Regions from separate parts of the Aurantimonas litoralis genome, predicted to be linked through region 3. Evidence: predicted binding sites of a transcription regulator. Region 3 holds the regulator's gene; each other region holds the start of a gene.
The links. The regulator LexA, encoded in region 3, represses DNA repair genes until DNA is damaged. The targets are predictions, from matches to a motif close to TGTTCNNNNTGTGTTCNG.

Region 1: N7I30_RS09495 (DNA recombination protein RmuC) is a predicted target of LexA. The motif match lies at 2,016-2,033, and genes of this name have one in related genera.
Region 2: radA (DNA repair protein RadA) is a predicted target of LexA. The motif match lies at 1,513-1,530, and genes of this name have one in related genera.

The regions. Positions count from the first base shown of each region.
Region 1 is NZ_JAPFBM010000003.1:434,053-439,155, forward strand. It holds gene truA (tRNA pseudouridine(38-40) synthase TruA) at 1-412, opposite strand, end outside; gene fmt (methionyl-tRNA formyltransferase) at 412-1,371, opposite strand; gene def (peptide deformylase) at 1,389-1,901, opposite strand; gene N7I30_RS09495 (DNA recombination protein RmuC) at 2,067-3,248, shown strand; gene N7I30_RS09500 (trypsin-like peptidase domain-containing protein) at 3,441-4,952, shown strand.
Region 2 is NZ_JAPFBM010000006.1:60,262-65,364, reverse strand. It holds gene alr (alanine racemase) at 1-1,076, shown strand, start outside; gene N7I30_RS14155 (DUF1294 domain-containing protein) at 1,073-1,390, opposite strand; gene radA (DNA repair protein RadA) at 1,564-2,952, shown strand; gene N7I30_RS14145 (CvpA family protein) at 3,073-3,687, shown strand; gene purF (amidophosphoribosyltransferase) at 3,810-5,103, shown strand, end outside.
Region 3 is NZ_JAPFBM010000007.1:51,495-56,597, reverse strand. It holds gene moaC (cyclic pyranopterin monophosphate synthase MoaC) at 1-402, shown strand, start outside; gene N7I30_RS14840 (molybdopterin molybdotransferase MoeA) at 399-1,640, shown strand; gene lexA (transcriptional repressor LexA) at 1,684-2,403, shown strand; gene N7I30_RS14830 (ComEC/Rec2 family competence protein) at 2,498-4,873, opposite strand; gene gltX (glutamate--tRNA ligase) at 4,987-5,103, shown strand, end outside.

The sequences.
Region 1 (5,103 bases), on a different contig from region 3:
CATCGAGCGGCTTCGACACCCACCAGACCCGCCCGATCAGCAGCGCCGTCGGCGCCCGTCGGTTGAAGATGCGGTAGAGATAGAAGCGCTTGCGGGCCGAGAAGCGGGCGTCGAAATCGTCGGCCACCCGCTCGGCCGACAGGATCGCGATGGGCGCGTCACGCAGATGCGCATTGAGCGCGTCGCGCACCGTGTCCGGCTCCCAGTCGCGCTGCAGATCGACATGGGCGACCTGGCCGCTCGCATGGACGCCGGCATCGGTGCGTCCGGCCGCGAAGAGGGTCGCGGCTTCGCCGGTGAAACCTGCCACCGCCGTCTCGATCACCTCCTGCGCGGACAAGTCGGTCTTCTGACGCTGCCAGCCGCAATAGGGCGTGCCGTCATATTCGATGGTCAGCTTGAAACGAGGCATCAGGCCGCGCCGGCGCGGCCGCCCGCCGGAACCGGCGTTCCCTTGAGAAGCTCTTCGGCGCTCATGCGGCGTCCGCCGGCCCGCTGCAGTTCGATGATTCGGATCGCGCCTTCCCCGCAGGCGATCAGCAGCTGGTCGTCGAGAAGCGTGCCGGGCGCGCCGTCGCCGGGCTCGGCCGTCGCGCGCAGAAACTTCACCCGTTCGGGGGCGCCGCCGAAGCTCATCATCGTCCAGGCGCCGGGGAAGGGCGAAAAGGCGTTGATCCTGCGGGCAATGCCGGACGCGTCGCCGGCGAAGTCGAGCGCCGCCTCGGCCTTGTCGATCTTGGCGGCATAGACCGGAGCACGGCCGGTGCGGGCGGCGATCGAATCCTGGTCCTCGAAGGTCAGGGTGCCCGCTTCGAGCTTCTCCAGCGCCTCGACCATCAGTGTCGCGCAGATTTCCGCCAGCCGGTCGTGCAGCTCGGCGGTCGTGTCGGTCGCGGCGATCGGGGTTTCGGCGGTCAGCGCGACCGGGCCGGTGTCGAGGCCGGCTTCCATCCGCATGACCATCATGCCGGTTTCGGCATCGCCCGCCTCGATGGCGCGCTGGATCGGCGCCGCACCGCGCCAGCGCGGCAACAGCGAGCCGTGGCCGTTGAGGCAGCCCTGGCGGGGCATGTCGAGCACGGCCTGGGGCAGGAGCAGCCCGTAGGCGACCACCACGGCGACGTCGCAGTCGAGGGCGGCGAAGGCCTCGCGATCGGCCGGGTCCTTGAAGTTCAGCGGCGCGCGCACCGGCAGACTGAGCCGTTCGGCCTCGAGCTGAACCGGCGACGGCGTCAGCGTCAGGCCGCGGCGGCCGGCCTTGCGCGGCGGCTGGGTGTAGACGGCGGCGATGTCGTGGCCGGCCGCCGCCAGGGCGGCGAGCGTCGGCACCGAGAAGGCCGGCGTTCCCATGAAGACGACGCGCAGCGCCATGGTCCCCTCCGCGTCGCTCAGGCGGTCCTGCGGGCGGCCTTGGTGAACTTCTTCACCACCATGTCGCGCTTCAGCTTGGAGATATGATCGATGAACAGGACGCCGTTCAGATGGTCGAGCTCGTGCTGCACACAGGTCGCCAGGATGCCGTCGGCGGTCTCCTCGTGCATCTTCCCGTCGAGGCCGAGATAGCGCACCGTGACCTCGGCCGGCCGTTCGACCTCGGCGTAATAGTCCGGAATCGACAGGCAGCCTTCCTCGTAGACGCTCACGGTATCCGAGGTCGTCAGGATCTCCGGATTGAGGAAGATGCGCGGCGCGTTCTCCTCCTCTTCCTTGGAGACGTCGATCACCATCATGCGCAGCGGCTCGCCGATCTGGATGGCTGCAAGGCCGATGCCGGGGGCGTCGTACATGGTCTCCAGCATGTCGTCGGCGAGGCGACGCACCTGGTCGTCGACCGTTTCGACAGGCTTGGAGGTCTGGCGCAGAACCGGGTCTGGCAGGATGATGAGGGGCTTGATCGTCATGGCGTTCAGGTAATGGCTGGCACGAAGCCGGTCAATCTCGGATGAAGGCCACGGCCGGCTTTCCGCCGGTCCGGATGATGGCCCCGCCGTCGTCAGGCGTGGCGGGATGGTCTATGTTCGCGTTTTGGTCCCGATTCGTTAAGGGTCGCCCGCTAGAGTTCGGTCATGGACAGCGCCGCCTTCGCCGCAGCCTTCTCGGCTCCCGTCATCTTTCTCGGCGATCATCCGCTGACGCTGGCCGAAGCGTTGCTGGCGGGGTTGGCAGCCCTGTTCTTCATCCTGTGGCGGCGGGCGAGCCGTGCCGCGCGGGAGGCGGGCGATCATGCCGACCGCAGCGACAGCGAAGCATCGGAGCGGCTCGACGCAGTGCTGCGCTCCCAGGCCGAGATCACCGGCCGCATGCAGACCATGGCCGAGATCATCGGCTCGCGGCAGGCGGACCTGACCCGGACGCTGGCCGAGCGGCTCGACGGGCTCTCCACCCGCGTCGGCCAGTCGATCCGCGAGACCGGCACGGCGACCAGCGCCTCGCTGACCGCCCTGACCGAACGGCTGGCGGTGATCGACCGGGCGCAGGGCGAGATCCGCGGGCTTGCCGGCGAGGTCGTGCGGCTGCAGGACATCCTGTCCAACAAGCAGAGCCGTGGCGCCTTCGGCGAGGGGCGGATGCAGGCGATCGTTGCCGACGCGCTGCCGTCGGCCGCCTATTCCTTCCAGGCGACCCTTTCGAACGGCAAGCGGCCGGACTGCCTGATCCGCATGCCGAACGGCGCGCCGTCGCTGGCGATCGACGCCAAGTTTCCGCTGGAGGCCTTCACGGCCCTGCGCGAGGCCGAGAGCGACGAGGCGCGGACCTTCGCCGCCAGCCGGATGCGCCGCGACATGGACGTGCATGTGCGCGCCATCGCCGACAAATACCTGATCCCCGGCGAGACCCAGGACACGGCCTTCCTGTTCGTGCCGTCCGAAGCGGTCTTCGCCGAACTGCACGAGCGTTTCGAGGACATCGTCCAGAAGGCCTACCGGGCGCGGGTGGTGATCGTCTCGCCATCGCTGCTGCTCCTGTCGATCCAGGTGGTGCAGGCGATCCTCAAGGATGCCCGGATGCGGGCCGAGGCGGGGCGCATCCAGAAGGAGGTCCGGCTTCTGGGCGAGGATCTCGTCCGGCTCGACGCGCGGGTGTCGGCGCTGCGCACGCATTTCGGCCAGGCGGGCCGCGACATCGACCAGATCCTGGTGTCGACCGACAAGCTGATGCGGCGCGGCGAGCGGATCGAGGCGGCCGAACTCGGCGATGACGGAACGGCCTCCGGGCCGGTGACACGTACGGCACCGGGCGCCGGCTGACCGCGATCTGAAGCCGACAGCAATAGGCCGGATGTCTACTGGCGGAACTTTCGTCAGTAGCAGGAAGAATTGCATTCGCAACCATATTAAGAAAAAGTAAAGGACTCGTGGATCGATTTCGCGCATCCTACGTTGCTTGTCTGTCACCGGTTGATGATGGGGGATGACATGCGGCGCTCGGCGCGGGTTTTGATGACGGTACTGGCTCTGGGCGCCATGCCCATGGCGACGCCGTCTTTCGGCGCGCAGGGCTCGCAACTGGCCGTCGCCTACAACGACCAGACCGATCTCGATTTCCGCAAGGGCCTGCAGATCCGCCTGTCCTGGACCGGTGACTACGCCGGTGCCTTCGACGGCCACATCGCGGCGTCCTCGCTGCGCGCCATCCGCGATTTCCAGGCCCGGCACGGCATGGTCGCGGACGGCGTCATCGACGAGGCGATGCTGCGTCTCCTGATCCAGAAGTCCGACGGCGCCGAAGCGGCAACCGGCATGGCGCTGATCGACGATGCGGTCACCGGCCAGCGCGTGCCGCTGCCGATGCGTCTCGTTGAGGACCTGGGTCCGACGGATGTCGGCCATCTGTGGCGCGCCGCCGACAAGACAGTCGAGATCGAGACCGTCCGCATCGCCGGCACCGGCCAGACCCTGCGCGGCCTGTTCGACGTGCTCAGCACGCCGACCCCCGACCGCAGCGTCGCCAATGCCGAGTTCGGTGGCGAGTGGTTCACCCTCGACGGCAATGCCGGCGATCATCACTATGTCATGCGCTTCTCGGCAAAGGGCGGCGATCTGCGCGGCTTCTCTGTGTCCTACGCCAAGGACCGGGCCAAGGTGATGCGGCCCTATGTGGCCGTGGCCGGCAATCTGTTCGAGCCTTTCGCCGGCGAGCCGCATGCGCCGCTGGTTGCTTCGCGCGAGCCGAACGCCTTCTCGGCGCTGCTGGCCCGCAGCCACACCAACGGTGCCTTCGAATCGCGCTATGCGATGGCCTCGGTCGATCCGAAGCAGCCGAACCTCTTCGAGATGCCGTCCCCGGCACCCGCCAAGACCGCGCCGGCCCCGGTTTCCCAGAAGCCGGAATTCGACATGGCCGGCAGCGGCTTCGTCGTCTCGAGCGATGGCTGGCTCCTGACCAACGCCCATGTGGTGCGGGCCTGCACCAGCGTGCTCGTCGGCGAGCAACAGGTCGCCACGAAGACGATCCTCGACACCGACAACGATCTGGCCCTGGTCAAGGTCGACGGTGTGGTCGGCGAACCGCTGGCGATGTCCGTGACGAAGCCGCGTCTGGGCGAGGACGTCCTGGCGCTCGGCTACCCGCTGCGTTCGATCCTGGCCGATTCCCTCAACGTGACCCGCGGCAACGTCTCGTCGCTCCTGGGTCTGGCCAATGACGAGCGCTATCTGCAGATCTCGGCGCCGGTGCAGCCGGGCAATTCCGGCGGCCCCCTCGTCGATCTGGCAGGGCGTGTCGTCGGCGTGGTCACCGCCAAGCTGAATGCGGTGGCGGTCGCCGATGCGACGGGCGACATCCCGCAGTCGATCAATTTCGCCGTCCGCCCTGATGCGGCCGTCGCCTTCCTCGACCGCAACGCCGTCGCCTACGAGACCGCCGACGCCTCGCTGCCGCTGGAAAGCGTCCCCGACGCCACCGCGGCGGTCAAGGATTCGGTCCTGCCGATCATCTGCGTCGGTCGCTGAATTCGCGGCCTTTCCCGCGCAATCCATGAAGAATGCCGTCGCCGGTTCTCTGCCGGCGGCGGCATTTTGCATTGGTGCGTGCTGATCGTCCGTTCCGGAACCCGCGTCGCGGACGCGGCGTTGCTTCCGCAAGATCACCGGCGCGACGCGC
Region 2 (5,103 bases), on a different contig from region 3:
TGGCCGCACGCAATCCCGGCGCGCGCACCGGCGCCGCGGTCAAGGCCGACGGCTATGGTCTCGGCGCCGCCGAGACCGCCCGCACGCTCCACGGCGCGGGCTGCCGCGACTTCTTCGTCGCCTGGGCCGAGGAGGGCCGGATCGTCCGGGCCGCGCTCGATGCCCTGAAGCGTCCCGATGACGGCACCACACAGCCGCGCATCTTTGTCCTCCAGGGGCTCGAACCCGCCAGCGTTTCCCTGCATCTCGACGCCGGTCTGATCCCGGTCCTCTCGACGCCCGGTGACATCGCCGTCTGGCGAGATGGTCTGAAGACGGCCGGACGGCGCGCCCCGGCGGCGATCCAGCTCGAAACCGGCATGAACCGGCTGGGGCTCGACCGCGCCGATGCCAAAGCCGCAGCTGACCTCGCCGCATCCGGCGAACTCGATCTGGCCCTGGTGATGAGCCATCTCGCCTCGGCCGACGAACCGACGGACCAGAGCGCCCGGCAGCAGGCCCGGTTCCGGGAACTGGCCGCGCTGTTTCCCGGCGTGCCGCGTTCGCTCGCCAATTCCGCTGCGGTGTTTCTCGGCGAAGAATTCGGCTTCGACCTCACCCGTCCGGGGATCGCCCTTTACGGCGGCGAGGCGGGGCCGGCTTCGCGCGGCGTCCTGCGGCCGGTCGCGCGCCTCACCGCCGCCATCCTGCAGGTCCGCACCGCCACTGCCGGCGAGGCCGCCGGCTATGGCGCCGCCGCACCGCTCACACGTGAGACGCGGATTGCGACGGTCGGCCTCGGCTATGCCGATGGTTATCACCGCGCCGCCTCGGGCGCCGGGGTGGCCGTGCGCGACGTGCGGCCCGGACCGCAGGCCGTCGTCGCCGGGCAGCGCGTGCCCGTACTGGGACGCGTCTCGATGGATCTGACCCTTCTCGATGTCACCGATGTTCCGGATGACGCGCTCGCGCCCGGCGATCGGGCCGAGTTCTTCGGCCCGAACCTGTCGATCGACGCGGTGGCCAGTGCGGCCGGCACGATCGCCTATGAATTGCTGACCGGTCTCGGTCCGAGGGTCGAGCGCCGCTGGTCCTAGCCGATCTGTCCCACGATCCATTGCTGCACCGTATCGGCCCCCAGCACGAGAACTGCCATGCCGAACCCCACGATCAGGAGCACCTGCATGGCCGCGATCGCCCAGAGCTGCGTGCGGAACGGCTCCTTGCGCATCTTGTGACGGATGATCTGCTGCGCCGCGATGGCCCCGACGCTGCCGCCCATCAGCGCATAGCGCAGCAGCGTGCTCTCCGGCGTGCGCCGCACCCCGGCCCGCGCTTTGGTCTTGTCGAACACGAAGGCCCAATAGGCGGCGATATTCACCGCCACGAGATAGAAACCGATGATCAGCATCGTCGCCTCGCGCTCAGGTTGCGGCAACGATCATCGCACCGCGGGATTGCCGAACCCTTGCCGTGCCAACCGTAGCTGGCCGGCCCGCAAATCACGGCGCAATGCCGGGCCAATCGCAGACTTGTTTTTGTTTTGTTCTTGACTGACGGGCGCCCGGAAACCAAGAAGGCGCCATGGCCAAAGCGAAACCTTCCTTCATCTGCCAAAACTGCGGCACGGTCTACACGCGCTGGCAGGGCAAGTGCGAATCCTGCGGCGAATGGAACACCGTCGTCGAGGAGAACGCCTCCGGCGGCATCGGCGGCGGGCCCCAGCGCGGTCGCCGCAAGGGCACGCCCTCGGCGCTGCTGCCGCTGTCGGGCGAGCTCGAAGAGGCGCCGCGCATCGTCTCCGGCATCGATGAGCTCGACCGGGCGACCGGCGGCGGCATCGTGCGCGGCTCCGCCCTCCTGATCGGCGGCGATCCCGGCATCGGCAAGTCGACCCTCCTGATGCAGACCGCAGCCGCCCTGTCGCGGCGCGGGCACAGCGTCGTCTATGTCTCGGGCGAAGAGGCGGTGGCGCAGGTGCGGCTGCGCGCCCAGCGGCTCAACGCGGCCGATACCGACGTTCAGCTCATGGCCGAGACCAATGTCGAGGACATCCTGGCGACCCTTGCCGAGGCGCGGCGTCCCGACCTCGTCATCATCGATTCGATCCAGACCCTGTGGAGCGACCTCGCCGAATCGGCACCCGGCACGGTGACCCAGGTGCGGGTCGGCGTACAGGCGATGATCCGCTTCGCCAAGGCGAGCGGCGCCGCCGTCATCCTTGTCGGCCACGTCACCAAGGAAGGCCAGATCGCAGGCCCGCGGGTGGTCGAGCACATGGTCGATGCCGTCCTCTATTTCGAAGGCGAAGGCGGCCATCACTACCGCATTCTGCGCACCGTCAAGAACCGCTTCGGCCCCACCGACGAGATCGGCGTCTTCGAGATGGGCGATCTCGGCCTGCGCGAGGTGCAGAACCCGTCCGAGCTGTTCCTGGGCGAGCGCAACGAGAAGGCCGCCGGCGCCGCCGTCTTCGCCGGCATGGAGGGCACTCGGCCGGTCCTCGTCGAGATCCAGGCCCTCGTCGCGCCGTCGGCCCTCGGCACGCCGCGCCGTGCCGTCCTCGGCTGGGACCAGCCGCGGCTGGCCATGGTGCTGGCGGTGCTGGAGGCCCATTGTGGCGTGCGCCTCGGCCAGCATGACGTCTATCTCAACGTCGCCGGCGGTTTCCGCATTTCCGAGCCGGCGGCCGATCTGGCCGTCGCCGCGGCGCTGGTCTCCTCGCTCAGCGGCGCGCCCCTGCCCGCAGATTGCGTCTATTTCGGCGAGATCAGCCTGTCCGGCTCGGTGCGCCCGGTCGGCCAGGCGGCGCAGCGGCTGAAGGAGGCGGAAAAGCTGGGCTTCCGGCAGGCCGTCCTGCCGTCGGGCAGCCCCGACCTGCCGCGCACCCGCGACATGGTTGCCAACGAGATCGAGGCCCTGCCCGATCTCGTCGCGCGGGTCGCGGCGGGCGGCAATGGGAGCGAGGCTTGATTTTCCGGCAAGTCCCTAGTGTAAAACTGTCATGAAAAGCGCTACAGCGTGGGCGAGCGGGGCAGCCCGGACGATCCCGCGCCCGCCCGCACGATCCATATGCCTACGGGGCCATCCTTCATGACCGTCACGCTTCTCGATGCGATTCTCTTCGCGATCATGCTGGTCTCGGCGCTGCTCGCCATGGTCCGCGGCTTCTCGCGGGAGATCCTGTCGGTCGTCTCATGGCTGGTCGCGGCGGCCGCGGCCTTCTTCTTCTACAAGCCGCTGACCCCCTATGCCGCCGAGTACATCGCCTCCGACACCGTCGCCATGGTGGCGGCCGCCGCAGCGATCTTCCTCGTCGTCCTGATCATCGTCTCCTTCATCACCCTGCGCATCGCCGACTTCATCATCGACAGCCGCATCGGTGCGCTCGACCGCACGCTCGGCTTCATCTTCGGCGCCGTGCGCGGCCTGCTCCTCGTCGTCGTGGCGATGCTGTTCTTCAACTGGCTTGCCCCCGAGAACCAGCCGGACTGGATCGCCGGCGCGCGCTCCAAGCCGTTCCTCGACAATCTCGGCCAGCAGCTCGTGGCCGCCCTGCCCGACAACCCGGAAGAGGTCATCCTCGACAGCATCCGCGGGCCGCAGGATGCGGATGGCGTTCCCGAGGGCACGGCGACGCCCGGCGAGCCGACCTCGATCGAAGGTGTCATCGAAGGCACCGACACCCCGACGCAGCCGGCGAACTAGCCGGCGTTGCGGCCGCGGCATGATCTCTTCGCTCACCGCCTCGCATGCGACGACATAAGCGCGTATAGGGTGGGGCATCTAACGGACGGCCGACCGACAACGGCAAACGGCGGATAAAATCGATGGATGACACGCCTTTCGGCGATGACTCGCTGCACGAAGAGTGCGGCGTTTTCGGCATTTTCAAACGGACCGATGCGGCCGCACTGACCACGCTCGGCCTGCATGCCCTGCAGCACCGGGGCCAGGAGGCGGCCGGCATTGTCTCCTTCGACGGGAGCCAGTTCCATGTCGAGCGCCACGCCGGCCTGATCGGCGATACCTTCACCAAGCAGGCGGTCCTCGAGCGCCTGCCCGGTTCCTCGGCCATCGGCCACACGCGCTACGCCACCACCGGTGGCGGCGGCCTGCGCAACGTCCAGCCCTTCTTCGCCGAATTGTCGGCCGGCGGTTTCGCCGTCGCCCACAACGGCAACATCACCAACGCCATGACCGTGCAGCGCGAATTGCAGCGCCGCGGCTCGATCTTTTCCTCCACCTCCGACACCGAGACGATCCTGCATCTGGTGGCCACCAGCGCCGCCCGGCTGTTCGTGGAAAAGCTCGTCGACGCGCTGACGCGGCTCGAAGGCGCCTTCTCGCTGGTCGGCCTGTCGTCGAAGAAGATGGTCGGCGTGCGCGACCCGCTGGGCATTCGCCCGCTGGTCCTCGGCGATCTCGAAGGCTCGCCCATCCTGGCATCCGAGACCTGCGCCCTCGACATCATCGGCGCCGACTTCGTGCGCGACATTGAGCCCGGCGAGATGGTCGTCATCAGCGACGACGGGATCGAGAGCATCTTCCCGTTCCAGGCGCGGCGCGCCCGCTTCTGCATCTTCGAATATGTCTATTTCGCCCGGCCCGATTCCACCGTCGAAGGCCGCAACGTCTACGAGATCCGCAAGAAGATCGGCGGCGAGCTGGCCCGCGAGAGCCATCCCGAGGCCGATCTCGTCGTGCCGGTTCCCGATTCGGGCGTTCCGGCGGCGATCGGCTACGCGCAGGAGTCCAACCTGCCCTTCGAACTCGGCATCATCCGCAATCACTATGTCGGCCGGACCTTCATCCAGCCGACGGACTCGATCCGCCACATGGGCGTGAAGCTCAAGCACAACGCCAACCGGCGCATGCTGGAGGGCAAGCGGGTCATCCTCGTCGACGATTCGATCGTGCGCGGCACCACCAGCCAGAAGATCGTCCAGATGGTCCGCGAGGCCGGCGCGACCGAGGTGCACATGCGCATCGCCTCGCCGCCGACGCGTGCGAGCTGCTTCTACGGCGTCGACACGCCGGAAAAGGCCAAGCTGCTCGCCTCGCGGATGACGGTCGAAGAAATGGCCGACTTCATCAAGGTCGACTCCCTCGCCTTCCTGTCGA
Region 3 (5,103 bases):
GAGGCCGAAGGCTTCGTGATGATGGAGCCGGCGACGCTCGATCTGATCCTGGCCGGCGAGGCCAAGAAGGGCGACGTCATCGGCATTGCCCGCATTGCCGGCATCATGGGCGCCAAGAAGACCCACGAGCTGATCCCGCTCTGCCATCCGCTGATGCTGGAGAAGATCGGCGTGGAGATCACCGCCGAGCCTGCGCTGCCCGGCCTGCGGGTCACCGCGACGGCGCGCGTCGGCGGCAAGACCGGCGTCGAGATGGAGGCGCTGACGGCCGTCTCGGTCGCCTGCCTCACCATCTACGACATGGCCAAGGCGGTCGACCGCTCCATGACCATCAGCGGCATCCGCCTCCTGGCAAAATCCGGCGGCCGCTCCGGCGACTGGTCGGCGGACGCCGCGTCGTGAGTCTCATACCCGTCGAGGAGGCCTACCGTCTCCTCGTTGAGGACGCCCGCCCCCTCGTCCGCACCGAGACGCTCCCTCTGCGCGACGCGTCGGGCCGCATTCTGGCGGCGGACCTTGCCTCGCTGCGCACCCAGCCGGCCTTCGACGCCTCCGCCATGGACGGCTACGCGGTCCGCGCCGCCGACCTTGGCGACAAAGCGCCCTTCCCCTCCCTGCGGCTCGTCGGCGAATCGGCCGCCGGCCATGCCTATGACGGCACGCTGCAGCCAGGCGAGACCATCCGCATCTCCACCGGAGCGCCGGTCCCGGCCGGCGCAGACGCCATCCTGATCCAGGAGAACGCCGACCGGCGGGACGGCACCGTCACGGCGACGGCGCCGGTCGTCGTCGGCCAGCACATCCGCCCAGCGGGAATCGACTTCGCAGCCGGCACGCCGCTTCTGACCGCCGGCACGGTGCTGACCCCGGGCGCCATCGCGCTGGCCGCCAGCGGCGGCCATCCGGCGATCCCGGTACGCAGCCGTCCCCGTGTTGCGATCCTGGCGACCGGCGACGAACTCGTCCTGCCCGGCGAGACCATCGGCCCGTCGCAGATCGTCGCCTCCAACACCTTCGGCGTCGCCGCACTGGTGCGCGAGGCCGGCGGCCTGCCACTGAATTGCGGCATCGCGCCCGACCGGGAAGCGGCCATCGATGCCCAGCTGACGCAGGCGATCGCGGACGGCGCCGACATCTTCGTCACCATCGGCGGCGCATCGGTCGGCGACCACGATCTCGTCGGCAAGGTGTTCGCCGCCCATGGCGTCTCCCTCGACTTCTGGAAGGTGGCGATGCGCCCCGGCAAGCCGCTGATGGCCGGCAGGCTGGGCGACATGCGGGTCGTCGGCCTGCCCGGCAACCCCGCGTCCTCCATGGTCGCCGCGACCCTGTTCCTGGCGCCGCTGGTCCGGCGCCTCGCGGGCCGGCCCGCGCGTCCGCTCTACCGCCGGGGCGTTCTCGCCGCGCCGATGCCGGACAATGGCGACCGCACGGATTTCGTGCGCGCCCGGATCGAACCGGACGGCGCCGGCCCGCCCCGCATCGTGCCGTTGTCGCGGCAGGATTCCTCGCTGCTGTCGATCTATGCCGCGGCCGATGCGCTGCTCGTCCGGCCGGTCCGCGCCGCACCGGCCGAAGCAGGCGATCCCTGCGATTACGTCCCCCTGACGGCGCTGGAGCCACTTGCGGAACACAACTAGAACAGATAGCTTTGTTCAGGTTTTGTTTTGAGGAGTCGCCCGGATGCTGACGCGCAAGCAGCACGATCTTCTGGTCTTCGTGAACGATCGGGTGCGCGAGACTGGTGTGCCCCCGTCCTTCGATGAAATGAAGGACGCGCTGGACCTGCGGTCCAAGTCCGGCATTCACCGCCTGATCACCGCGCTCGAGGAACGGGGCTTCATCCGCCGCCTGCCCAACCGGGCCCGTGCGCTGGAAATCCTGAAACTGCCCGAGTCGATTCAGGGCAACCGCCCGGCCCCCGTCGGGCGCACCGGATTCAAGCCGAGCGTCATCGAAGGCAGCCGCGACACGGCCCGGCCCGCACCCGCGGTGCAGCCGGCGCCGGCCAAGGCGTCTGCCTCGACGGCCATCCCGGTCATGGGACGCATCGCCGCCGGCGTGCCGATCTCGGCCATCCAGCACAACACCCATTCCATCGTCGTTCCGCCGGACATGCTGGGCAGCGGCGAACATTACGCCCTCGAAGTGAAGGGCGATTCGATGATCGAGGCCGGCATTCTCGACGGCGACACGGTGGTCATCCGCCGGGGCGACACGGCGACTCCGGGCGAGATCGTCGTCGCCCTCGTCGACGACGAGGAAGCGACGCTCAAGCGTTTCCGCCGTCGCGGCGACACGATTGCGCTGGAGGCGGCAAATCCGGCCTATGAAACCCGGATCTTTGGCTCGGACCGGGTCAAGGTCCAGGGCAAGCTGATCGGCCTGATCCGCCGCTACTGACCGCTTCGAACGGGACACGGTCGGCGCAGAACGGATGATAAGCCCTCGCGACTCGCGCCCGAAGAGTTGAGGCCCGAAACCGGCCCGTCCTCGTTCAGGGCGCAGCCGTCGCGGTTCGGCCTGAACCGGCCGGGCCTCTATTGCTGACGGTCGCCGACGCCGGCTGCGTGACAGTCACCGGCGAGTCCGGCGCGGCGGGCTTGCGCCAATATTCCGGCCAGGGCGCAAGCCGGTGGACGTTCCAGCGTTCGGGCGGATCGCTGATCGCCTGCACGATGCGGGGCCGGCCCGTCGCCGCCTCCCGGCCGATCGCCAGCGAGCCCGTGCGTCGCAGCGTGCGCAGCGTCACCAGGACGGCGCCGGACCGGCATTCGGCAAGCCGGATCGCCCGCGAGACGATGGCGACATCCGCCTCGTCGCAGGCATTGCCCGTGCGGGCATAATCCTCCGTCCAGACCACACGCAGGCCGCCGCGCGTGGTGAAGCGGCAATATTTGGCCGCGCACTCCGCGGGAAGCGTCGCACGGATTCGCTCGGTGTCCTCGCCCCGCGGCGCCCGTGCCTCGAAGGCCCGCTCCCATTGTTCCGCGATGAAGCCGCTGGGCCTTGCGCGCAGGAAGGCAAGCTGGCCGTCCGCCGCGAGGGTCGCGACCTCCTTGCCGTCCTCAAAGATCAGGAGCTCGGGCGGGGCTGTCCTGTCGGGCGCAGCAATGAATCCGGCCAGTGCCAGCGGGAGGCCAAGCCAGCGCAACCGGCTTGCGAGACAGGATGCGGTGAGGATTGCCGCCGTCAGCAGCAGAAGCCCCAAGGCGGTCACGCGTCCGATCGCCTGGTCGGGCAGCCAGGCATAGACATTGCGCGCGATCTCGAGGACGAGCCAGAGGCCGGCTCCCATCGCCTGGAATGGCCAGGAATCGAGCCCGAACGGAATCAGCAGCGTTCCCACCAGCGCCAGCGGCATGATCCACAGCGTGAACAGCGGCATGGTCAGGAGATTGGCGACGAAGCCGAAGGCCGCCATCCGGTGGAAATGATAGGCGGCATAAGGCGCGGTCGCCGATCCCGCGAGAAGCGACGTGACCATGATCGCGGAGAGCGCGACGAGGATCTTGCCGCCGACGCCCCTATGCGTCTCGCGGCCGCGTTCGCGCCCCGCGCGCCATTGCGAGAGGGAAGCATAGCCGCCGATCAGTGCCACGGTCGCCGCGAAGCTCATCTGGAAGCTGGCGGTCATCACGGCATGCGGCGCGACGAGGATGACGACGATGGCGGCGATCGCGACGTTGCGAAGCGTCAAGGCGGGGCGGTCGATCAGCACCGCGCCGAGCATGATCGCCAGCATCACGAAGGAGCGCTGGGTCGCGACATTGGCGCCCGAGATCGCCAGGTAGATCGCCGCGACCACGAGCGCGACGATGGCGGCGATCTTCTTCGCCGGCAGGCGCAGCGAGATGGCCGGCACGAGGGATAGCGACGACCGCACGGCCAGCATGGCGAAGCCGGCGACAATCGCCATGTGCAGGCCCGAGATCGACAGGACATGGGCAAGCCCCGTGCCGCGCAGCCATTCGCGGGCATCGTCGGGGATACCGGCACGTTCGCCGGTGATGAGGGCCGCGGCGATGGCGCCCTCGCGGCCACCGATCACCATGCTGATCCGCTCGGTCAGGGCAAGGCGCGTCCGAGTCTGCACTCGCCGCAGCTCGGCAAGAAGGCCGTCTCCGTCGTCGCTCGCCGCGGGCGGGGTCGGCTCGGCCTCCGGCGCGCCGAGCGAATAACCATAGGCTCCGATCCCGGCAAAGAACGGCGCCATGGCAAAGTCGTAGCTGCCGGGAAATGCCGGACCGGACGGCGGCCCGAGCCGGACGAGACCGCGATAGAGGCCGCCGGGCGCAATCGGCTCGTGTCGACTGCCGACGACGATACGCACGCGCTCCGGCGGTCGCGACAGGACCGGCCGCTCGGTTTCCGTGACGGCGACCACATAGCGATAGCGTCCGTCCTCCGTGCGCTCCCGCGAGACGACCGGACCGGCAATGCGCACCGTCGCCTGGCCCGAGAGGATCGTCGTTTCGGTGCGCTGGATCTCGCCGATCGCAAGGGAGGTACCGACGAGGGTGAACCCCGCCAGGATCAGCATCGGGTGCAGAACGGGGCGCCCCGCACGGCGCAGCGCAAGAGCAAGACTCGCGATGGCGGCAAGGACGGTCAGCCAGATATTCGGGGCCCAGCCGGCACCGTGGACGAGCGCCACGCCGATCATCAGGCCGAGCGGGACCAGAAGGAAACCGGTGCGGGCGCGGGTCTCGGCGGCAAACTGGTCGGCAAGCCAGTCCCGGCCGAGATGGCGCCAGCGGGCCCGCGGCGGCAGCGCGATCGTCGCCCGCCAGCGCCGGAACGCCGCCCGAACGGCGTCGCGCCGCCCGAAGGCCGCGCCTGCGCGTTCGTCGCGATCGCTGGCGCTGTCCATGCCGTCCGGTCCCGTCGGCTTGTCTCTCCCCTCGCCTATGGTACACAGCCGCCAAGCGAAAGCGATCCACGCCGATCGCTCCCAACACTCAGCGTATCAATATCGGAGAGACCATGACGGACGCCGTCGTGACCCGCTTTGCCCCCTCGCCGACGGGCTTCCTGCATATCGGTGGCGCGCGCACGGCGCTGTTCAACTGGCTCTACGCCAGGGCAACGGGCGGCAAGATG